3 regions of the Streptomyces sp. NPDC048389 genome follow, and region 2 is predicted to be linked to each of the others. Evidence: riboswitches for the same ligand, from Rfam matches in the RefSeq annotation. Region 2 holds a riboswitch; each other region holds the start of a gene.
The links. Region 2 has a riboswitch for cobalamin ahead of AB0903_RS31665 (energy-coupling factor ABC transporter permease). Riboswitches for the same ligand answer to the same signal wherever they lie in the genome.
Positions count from the first base shown of each region.

Region 1: another riboswitch for cobalamin. It lies ahead of AB0903_RS15885 (ribonucleoside-diphosphate reductase subunit alpha); the one in region 2 lies ahead of AB0903_RS31665 (energy-coupling factor ABC transporter permease).
Region 3: another riboswitch for cobalamin. It lies ahead of AB0903_RS28490 (iron ABC transporter permease); the one in region 2 lies ahead of AB0903_RS31665 (energy-coupling factor ABC transporter permease).

Region 1 is NZ_JBEZKP010000019.1:13,427-16,687, forward strand. Features, by position in the region: gene AB0903_RS15875 (GNAT family N-acetyltransferase) at 1-420, shown strand, start outside; gene AB0903_RS15880 (Uma2 family endonuclease) at 473-1,057, opposite strand; cobalamin riboswitch at 1,169-1,300, shown strand; gene AB0903_RS15885 (ribonucleoside-diphosphate reductase subunit alpha) at 1,433-3,261, shown strand, end outside.
Region 2 is NZ_JBEZKP010000075.1:9,865-13,125, reverse strand. Features, by position in the region: gene cbiQ (cobalt ECF transporter T component CbiQ) at 1-569, opposite strand, end outside; gene AB0903_RS31670 (energy-coupling factor ABC transporter substrate-binding protein) at 576-923, opposite strand; gene AB0903_RS31665 (energy-coupling factor ABC transporter permease) at 920-1,609, opposite strand; cobalamin riboswitch at 1,639-1,833, opposite strand; gene AB0903_RS31660 (PTS fructose transporter subunit IIA) at 2,116-2,526, opposite strand; gene dhaL (dihydroxyacetone kinase subunit DhaL) at 2,523-3,134, opposite strand; gene dhaK (dihydroxyacetone kinase subunit DhaK) at 3,191-3,261, opposite strand, start outside.
Region 3 is NZ_JBEZKP010000056.1:38,001-41,261, reverse strand. Features, by position in the region: gene AB0903_RS28505 (nuclear transport factor 2 family protein) at 1-447, shown strand, start outside; partial or broken gene AB0903_RS28500 (NAD(P)-dependent oxidoreductase) at 539-637, opposite strand; partial or broken gene AB0903_RS28495 (ABC transporter ATP-binding protein) at 667-930, opposite strand; cobalamin riboswitch at 1,522-1,656, shown strand; gene AB0903_RS28490 (iron ABC transporter permease) at 1,760-2,869, shown strand; gene AB0903_RS28485 (ABC transporter ATP-binding protein) at 2,869-3,261, shown strand, end outside.

The sequences.
Region 1 (3,261 bases), on a different contig from region 2:
GGGCTGCTGGACCTGGGCGAGGACGACCCGTATCTGGAGGTGCTGCGTGACGTCGCGAGCCGGGACGCGCACGCCGAGGTCCACGTCGCGGTCGACGAACGGAACACGCTGCTCGGCGGGGTGACCTTCGTCCCGGCCGCCGGCCCGTTCGCCGACATCGCGGGCCCCGGCGAGGCCGAGTTCCGGATGCTCGCCGTGGACGCGGGGGCACGCGGCCGCGGCGCCGGAGAGGCACTGGTGCGCACCTGCGTGGAGCGGGCGCGGGCTGTTCCGGGGTGCGTACGGCTGGTGCTGTCGACGCAGCCGATGATGTACGCGGCGCACCGCCTCTACGACCGGCTCGGCTTCGTCCGCACCCCGGAACGCGACTGGTCGCCGATCCCGGCGGTCCCGCTGCTGACGTACGCGCTGGAACTCTGACGGGCGGCCCCGCCCGGGCTCGCGCGGAGCAGGACCGCCCGTCGTCCACCGCTCAGTGCACCCAGTCCTTGAGCTGCTCGGTCGCCAGCGTGATGTCCACCGGGGCGGGCAGTGTGACGTCCTTGCCGAACGGGACCGTGCGGGCGTTCTCGTAGCGCACGCCGTCGGGCTCGCTGAAGACCGTCACCTCGCGGCTGTCCCGGTCGATCAGCAGGTACACCGGGATGCCCGTCTGGGCGTAGGCACGCGGCTTCTCCACCCGGTCGCGCCCGTCGGTGTCCGAGTCGTAGGAGATCACATGCACCACCATGAGCACCTGGTCGGGCTCCGCCCACTCGCCCTGCCCGACGAAAGTGCCGCTGGGGGCGAGCGAGCCGTCCGGCCGGGCCCTGCCCTTCCGGTACTCCTGGACCTTGAGCCCTTGGTCGGGGTGCAGCCACAGCTCCGGACGCGACTGCATGCAGATGCGCGTCAGCCACTGAATGATGCGCCCGTGATCCCCGTCCGGCACCGCTTTGCTCCTGAGCTTCCCGTCGATCAGTTCCAGGCGCACGCCCTCGGTCGTGCGGGCCAGTATGCGGAAAGCCTCGTCGAAGTCTTCGGTGTCCAGGTGCGGGCGATCGGTGGTCACGGTCATGAACCCTCCCTTCACCGACCACGATAGCGGGGCTCCCACTCCCGGGCGCGGGAATCGACTTCCGACCCGCAGACACAACATGTGGGGGTGGGCGCTCAGACCCGCCCCCACATGTATGCTCATCTCGCTGTCGCCGCAGGGGAATCCGGTGAGAATCCGGAACTGTCCCGCAACGGTGTGATCCGGTGCGCACTGCCGTACCCGTGACGAGTCCGACGACCTGCCGGCAGCGCATCCGGTTCGACCGATCCGGATGCCCAGACGTCCGGGCCTCGCGGATGGGCCGGTGGACGCCGTGCGCCGTGCTGCCCAGGTACGCGCCGCCACGGCCCCCGCCTCCCCGCCGGCCCAGAACCGAGTGAGGGAGAGCACCACATGACGATCGCGCCGGCCGATCCGGTTTCAGCGACGCGGCAGGACGGCCCCGGGACCGCGCTGCTGCGGCTCCTGACGGACCTCACGGCCGACCTGGCCGACACCGACCCGGGCAGGGTCGCCGCTGCCGCGCTGCGCGGCCGGCACGCCGGGTCCGACGAGGCCGAACTGCGCTCCCTCGCCACCGACGCCGCCGCCGGCCTCATCTCCGAGGACCCCGCCTACTCCCGGCTCGCCGCCCGTCTGCTCACCCGCACGATCGCGGAGGAGGCCGCCGGGCAGGGTGCGGTGTGCTTTTCCGCCTCGGTCGCCGTCGGACACCGCGAGGGCCTGATCGCCGACCGCACGGCCTCGTTCGTCGGCCTGCACACGGACCGGCTCGACGCGCTGATCGACCCCGAGGGCGACGACCGGTTCGGCTACTTCGGTCTGCGCACGCTCTACAGCCGCTATCTGCTGCGGCACCCGGTCACGCGCCAGGTGATCGAGACGCCCCAGCACTTCATCCTGCGCGTCGCGTCCGGTCTCGCGGAGGACGACAGCTCCCGCTCGGTGGACGAGGTGGCCGCGCTGTACCGGCTGATGAGCCGGCTCGACTACCTGCCCTCCTCCCCCACCCTCTTCAACTCCGGCACCCGCCACCCGCAGATGTCGTCCTGCTATCTGCTGGACTCGCCGCTCGACGAACTGGACTCGATCTACGACCGGTACCACCAGATCGCCCGCCTCTCCAAGCACGCCGGCGGCATCGGCCTCTCGTACTCCCGCATCCGCGCCCGCGGTTCACTCATCCGCGGAACCAACGGGCACTCCAACGGGATCGTCCCGTTCCTGAAGACCCTCGACGCCTCCGTCGCCGCGGTGAACCAGGGCGGCCGCCGCAAGGGGGCCGCCGCGATCTACCTGGAGACCTGGCACGCGGACATCGAGGAGTTCCTGGAGCTGCGCGACAACACCGGCGAGGACGCCCGCCGTACACACAACCTGAACCTCGCGCACTGGGTCCCCGACGAGTTCATGCGCCGCGTCGAGGCGGACACCGAGTGGTCGCTGTTCTCCCCCGCCGACGTGCCCGAGCTGGTCGACCTGTGGGGCGACGAGTTCGACGCCGCGTACCACCGGGCGGAGGCCGCCGGGCTGGCCCGCAAGGCGGTCCCGGCCCGTGAGCTGTACGGCCGGATGATGCGGACCCTCGCCCAGACCGGCAACGGCTGGATGACCTTCAAGGACGCCGCCAACCGCACCGCGAACCAGACCGCGGAACCGGGCCGGGTCGTCCACTCCTCCAACCTGTGCACCGAGATCCTCGAGGTCACGAACGACGGCGAGACGGCCGTCTGCAACCTGGGTTCGGTGAACCTGGGGGCGTTCGTCACCGAAGGAGCCGGCGGCGACGGCATCGACTGGGAGCGGCTGGACGAGACCGTCCGCACGGCGGTGACCTTCCTCGACCGGGTCGTCGACATCAACTTCTACCCGACCGAGCAGGCCGGCCGGTCCAACGCCCGGTGGCGCCCGGTGGGCCTGGGCACGATGGGCCTGCAGGACGTCTTCTTCAAGCTGCGGCTGCCCTTCGACTCCCCCGAGGCGAAAGCCCTGTCGACCCGGATCGCCGAGCGGATCATGCTCGCGGCCTACGAGGCGTCCTGCGACCTCGCCGAGCGCAACGGCCCCCTGCCGGCCTGGGCCGAGACCCGCACGGCGCGCGGCGTACTGCACCCCGACCACTACGGCACCACGCTCACCTGGCCCGAGCGCTGGGAGGCGCTGCGCGCCCGGATCGCAGATGTCGGCATGCGCAACTCCCTGCTGCTCGCCATCGCACCGAC
Region 2 (3,261 bases):
AAGGCCGTCGCCCCCAGCCCCGCGAGCGAGCGCCACGCCGCGGCTCTGGTCGTGTGGCCGAGGCGGGCGGCCTGGGCCTGGCGGATATTGCCGACGGCGTCGAGCAGCAGAAAACTGATGCGGTACATCACGAGCGCCACGTCGACGACCGCGGGCGGCACGCCGGCCTTCACGAGCCGCGGCAGCACGTCGGACACCGGCGTCGTGAAGGCGAACAGCAGCACGCCCAGCGAGGCAGCCGACGTGCGCAACAGCAGCCGCACGGCGTGTCCCGGCCCGTCGGGCGCGAACGCGACCAGGCCGTCCGGGCCGCCCACGGAGAACAGCAGAGGTACGGCGCCGGTGACACAGAACCCCAGCGGGATCCGGAACGCCCTCCAGAGCCGACGCGGCGCCACCCCCGCCGGACCGAGCAGTACGGCGAGTGTGGCCGCGGCGACGAGGACGGCGCCGGGCCACGGCGGCAGGCAGACGGCCGTCACCGTAAGGCCGATCCCGAGGGCGGCCTTCTCGCCCGGGTGGCGGCGGCGCCAGCTGCTGCTGTGCGCCGCCACGTCGATGGGAAGCATCGGCGGCTACGCCGCCGGCGCGGTGGTGTCCGAGTCCTCGGCGGCTGCCCTTGCCCGTTCCTCTCCCTGCCGCCGACCCCGGCGCAGCCCGAAGTAGTACGCCAGTACACCCGCGCCGAGCGCCGCCTGCAGGGAGAACAGCGCCGACTCGACCTCGCCGGACGGCGGTTCGTACAGCGGGGAGAACCAGGGCTCGTAGTCCGGTTCGAGCTCCGTGATCGCCGCCTCGGCCTCCCCGTCGGCGCCGGCGAACGGCTCCTCCTTGTGGTCCCCGAGCCCCAGGACCAGGGGCAGAACGGCCAGGGCCGCCACGACCAGCAGGAGCAGGGTGTTGATTCTCGCGTTACGGCTCATCGGACCGCGGCCTCCTTCTTCGTACCCGCGACCAGCACGCCCAGCCTGGTCAGTTCTCCCTTGCTGGACCGGCTGAGCAGCCGCATCACCAGCACGGTGAGCAGGCCCTCGCTGACGGCCAGCGGCAGCTGCGTGACCGCGAATATCCCGCCGAACTTCGCCAGCGCGCCCGCCACACCGCTGCCCGGGTCGGGGAACGCGAGCGCCAGCTGCACGGTGGTCATGCAGTACGTGGACAGGTCGGCGGTGAACGCGCCGAAGAACACGCTCACCATCAGCGGCGCCTCGAACCCGCGCAGCAGCCGGTAGATTCCGTACCCCGCCCAGGGGCCGACGACCGCCATCGAGAAGACGTTGGCGCCGAGCGTGGTCAGACCGCCGTGCGCCAGCAGCAGGGCCTGGAAGAGCAGCGTAATCGTGCCGAGCACCGCCATGACCGGCGGTCTGAACAGGATCGCGCCGAGACCGGTGCCGGTCGGGTGCGAGCAGCTGCCGGTCACCGACGGGATCTTCAAGGCAGACAGGACGAACGTGAAAGCGCCCGCAGCTCCGAGCAGCAGGGTGGAATCGGGATTGGCCTTGACCTCGCGAGTCAGGGCGCGTACTCCGTGGACGACGAACGGGGCGGACGCGACGCCCCAGGCGGCCGCGTGCAACGGGGGCAGATACCCCTCGGCTATGTGCATGATGTGGGAGACCCTCTCCAGCACCTCGTGGATGGACAACGCACCCTGGCCGGTCTCCTGGCTGACGGGTCATGCCGCCCGTACTCCGCCTTCCCGGGCACCGCGCAGGCGCGGTGTCCCAGTGGCTCCCCGTGAGGGGTCGGAGCCGGACTTCCCGATCACAGTGGCGAGGGCCGCACCGGTACTGCACCGGTTTCCCGAACACCAAGGCCCCGTGACAGTAATGCGCCAACCAGCGACATACAAGCCGCGCACGGGCGCACCCGCCCGCGGCCGGAGTGAGCCGTGCGCCACACCCCGGCCGCGGGGCGCGCCCCGCGGCGGCGTACGTGGTAACCGAACGTCACACCTTCCGGTTCCGGTAGGCGAACGTCACCCGTGCGGTAGCCGCATGTCACACCTGGATGTAGCCGAACGTCACACCTGCCGTGGCCCGGCGGTAGGCGGACGTCACACCTGGCGGTAGTCGAACGTCACACCTGCCGTGGCCCGGCGGTAGGCGGACGTCACACCTTGCGGTAGTCGTACGCCTCCGAGGCCGCGGCCTCCACCGCCTCCAGGTCACCCCCCGCGGAGGCCGTCACCAGCGCCGCCACCGCGCCCTCCACGAACGGCGCGTCCACCAGCCGGGTCCCGTCCGGGAGTTCGCCGCCCTCGGCCAGCAGGGCCTTGACCGTCAGTACGGCGCTGCCCAGGTCCACCAGGACCGCGACGCCCGCGCCGCCGTCGACCCGCTCCGCCGCCGCGGTGATCAGCTCCGCACTGGTGCCGAGACCGCCGTCCGGTGTGCCGCCGGCCGGCGCCACCGGGGCCGTACCGCCGCCACCCGCGAGCCCCTTGGCCAGTTCGGCCACCGCGGCGGCGACCTCCCTGCTGTGCGAGACCAGCACGATCCCGACCTGCCCGCCGTCGCTCATGCCGCCTCCACCGCCTCGGCGAGCGCGGCGACCAGCAAGGCGGACGACGTGGCCCCCGGATCCTGGTGGCCGATGCTGCGCTCACCGAGGTAGCTCGCCCTGCCCTTGCGCGCCTGCAGCGGCACCGTCGCCAGCGCCCCCTGCTCGGCGGCCTCGCGGGCCGCGGCGAACGACTCCGTACTGTCGCCGAGCGCCGCCACCGCAGGCTCCAGTGCGTCCAGCATCGTCTTGTCGCCCGCTTTCGCGCCGCCCAACTGCGCCACCGCGGCGACTCCCGCCCGCAGCGCGTCGGCGAGCCGCGCGGGCGTCACCTCCGTGTCATCGCCCAGCGCCTTGCCGGTACGCCGCAGCAGCGTCCCGTACAGCGGGCCCGACGCGCCGCCGACCGTCGACACCAACTGCCGTCCGGCCAGCATCAGGACCGCGCCGGGCGTCGCCGGCGGCTCCTTCTCCAGCGCGGTGCCGACGGCCGCGAAACCGCGCCGGAGATTGCTGCCGTGATCCGCGTCACCGATCGCCGAGTCCAACTCGGTCAGTCGGTCCGCCTCCCGGTCCACGGCCGCGGCGACGGCGGCCAGCCAGCGGAAGAAGAAGTCGGCGTCAAGCACAGGAACTCCCTGGTCAGTCGATCGGTTCGAAGGACGGTGGTACGGCCCGGAGCCCGTCACGAGCCCCAGCGCAGCGCAGGGGTCCGCACCGGCGCGTCCCAGAGCCTGAGCAACTCCTCGTCCACCT
Region 3 (3,261 bases), on a different contig from region 2:
CTGCCGCCGTTCGACCTCGACAGCGCCTTGGCCAAGGTCCAGGCCGCCGAGGACGCTTGGAACACCCGCGACCCGCAGACGGTCGCCCTCGCTTACACCGAGGACTCCATCTGGCGGAACAGGGACGTCTTCCTGACCGGCCGTGAGCAGATCGCCGAGTTCCTCACGGCCAAGTGGGAGCGTGAGCTGGACTACGTACTGCGCAAGAGCCTGTGGTCCTTCCACGAGAACCGGATAGCCGTCCGCTTCCAGTACGAATGGCATGACACCGCGGGCCAGTGGTTCCGCAGTTACGGCAACGAGCTGTGGGAGTTCGACGAGTACGGTCTCATGAGCCGCCGCGAAGCAAGCATCAACGACGTGCGCATCCAGGAGGCCGACCGCCGCTACTTCGGACCGCGTCCGGAGGAGGAGCGCGGACCGGGCCACGACATCCCCCTCCAGTAGCCCGCTCGCGCCGGTACGGGACGCCGGCCGGAGCCTCACCGGCTCCCGAGCCGGAGAAACCGGTTCGGTCGAGGTCCTGCCCGGGGCCCGTCAGGGCGAAGGCGTGCGTGACGCCCGGGGACATGCCGGTCATCGCGCTGAGCAGGGCGATGTCGTGCAGCGCCGCCTGACCGGGGTCCTCCCGGGTCCCGAGGGTGCGGCAGCCGGGCCGGCGCCCGGTCAGGCCCCGGACCGGGCCGCGTCCATCGCGGTCCTCGCCCGGACCGCGTCGTCCGGATCCCAGCCCTCGTGCGGCACGGAGGCGAGCAGGAGCCGGGTGTACGGGTCCGAGGGCGCGTCGAGCACTCGGGACGTCGGCCCCTGTTCGACCACGGTGCCCTTGCGCATCACGACCGTCTCGTCCGTGATGTGCTGCACCACGGCGAGGTCATGGCTGACGAAGACCAGGGCCACGCCGGTGTCGTCCCGGAGCGCATCGACGACGTCGCCCTGCTCGCCGTCCAGCGCGTCTCCGGTACCGACGTCTGAACGCCCAGAGGGCCGACGCCGTTCGGTGCGGGCTGCACCGGTCGCAGGCCCGTGCCGTCGCCTGCGGCGTACGCCGTCGACACGCCGTGCGGTTGCGCCCGTCAGGTCCCTGCCCGTCGGTCGACGTTGGCGCTGTGCCTGTCGTTGTGCCTGCCGCTGAGTCTCGGCGGGCCGTCGGCTGGGACTGGTTCCGGCCATATAGCGCGCGGCGCGAATACCCGGATCCCGACAGGACCAAATGGCGGAACAGGCCCCGGGGGCGCTGGTGATGGCGGGACAGGCCCGTTGACACGCGGCATACGAACTGGTCACCATCATGGCCAGCCAGATCGCCCCGGCCCGCTGGGGGATGACGGGGTAACGCGGGGGCGGGCTCGGGCGGAACCGGATTCGGACGGGGCGGGCCCGGGGGAACCGGGTGCGGGCGGGGTGGCCCGGAGGACGCCCCGGGCCGCGCGTCGCTCCCCAGGCCCGTCCCGGCCCGGAAGGCCGCCTTGTGGGGCAACGGAGTCGGCCCTCGCGCGCGTCGTCCCAGGAACGGGCACCCTTGTGTACACGCTATGCTGCAAGCCGCCCCGCGGGGGAAGTCCGGTCGAAGTCCGGCGCTGACCCGCAACGGTAGGCGGAGCCCGACACGCGGCTCCGCGAGCCCGATTACCCGCGGTGTCGAAGGCTCCTGACAATTCGCCGTGGACTGCGAGAGGGCGCTGCACAGGGCGCCCCGCGTCCCGGGCTGCTCATGTGCTCACGTAGCTGCACGGCCCGAGGCGAAGGCGACCCGCCCGTGGCCACACCCCTGGAACGCAAACCCGCGGTGCCACTTCCCGCGGCCCCCGGCGGGGCCGGTCCGGCGCCGTCCGAACGCGTGTCGCCGCCGCTCCTGTTCGCCGCGCTGTGCGTCGCGCTCGTGCTCTCCATCGTCTGCGGGGCGGGGATGGGGGCGTCGGGGCTCTCCTGGGGCGAGGTGCTGCATCATCTGTGGGCCGGGCTGACGGGCGGGCCCATATCCCGGGACGAAGTCCCGGCGTACACCATCGTGTGGGAACTGCGTTTTCCACGGGCCGTGCTGGCCGCCGTCGTCGGAGCCGGACTGTCGGCCATCGGCGTCACCGTGCAGGCCATGGTCCGCAACGCCCTCGCCGACCCGTTCGTCCTGGGCATCTCCTCGGGCGCGGCCGTCGGTGCCAATGCCGTCCTCCTCTTCGGCGCCTTCGGCGCTCTCGGTCTGTGGGCCCTGTCCACGGCGGCCTTCCTGTCCGCGCTCCTCGCCATGACGCTGGTGTACGCGATCGCCCGCACCGCTGATGGTCTGACCCCGCTGCGGCTCGTCCTGACGGGGACCGCGATGTACTACGGCTTCTCGGCCGTCACCACGTTCATGGTGTTCGCGGCCGAACGCGGCGAGGCGGCGCGGTCCGCGATGATGTGGCTGCTCGGGAGCCTCGGCGGAGCCGACTGGGCCTCCGTGCCGATCGCCGCCGGAGCCGTGCTCGCCGGCCTGGCCCACCTCGCCGTGTCGGCGCGTCGCCTGAACGCCCTGGCGATGGGGGACGAGACCGCGGCTGCCCTGGGGGTGGACGCGCGGAGGCTGCGCAAGGAACTGTTCCTGGTCTGTGCCGCCGTCACGGGGGCCGTGGTCGCGGTGAGCGGTGCCATCGGCTTCGTCGGCCTGATGGTTCCGCACGCCGCCCGGATGCTGGTCGGCGCGGACCATCGCCGGCTGCTGGCCGTCGCCCCGCTCGGGGGCGCCGTCCTGCTGATCTGGGTGGACATCCTCTCGCGTGTGGTGCTCGCGCCCGTCGAGCTGCCGGTGGGCGTGCTGACCGCCGCCATCGGCGTGCCGTGCTTCGTGCTGCTGATGCGCCGCCGCTCCTACACCTTCGGAGGCGCGTGATGCGGATCGACATGGACGCTTTGACGGTCGAGGTCGCCGGTGCGCGGCTGGTGCGGGAGGCCACGCTGCGCGCGGACGCCGGGCAGGTCGTCGGACTCGTGGGGCCCAACGGCAGCGGCAAGTCGACGCTGTTGCGCTGCGTCTACCGAGCCCTGCGCCCCTCGGCGGGTACGGTCCGGCTCGGCGGTGAGGACCTGCACTCCCTGAGCGCGCGCGAAGGCGCCCGTCGACTGGCCGCTCTGCCCCAGGAAGCGGTCACCGAGTTCGACTTCACGGTCGCCGAGGTCGTGGCGATGGGGCGACTGCCTCACCAGCGGTCGGCGGCCCGGACCACCGAAGAAGACCGGAAGGCGTGCGAGGCCGCGCTGGTCGAGGTCGACGCCGGCCACCTC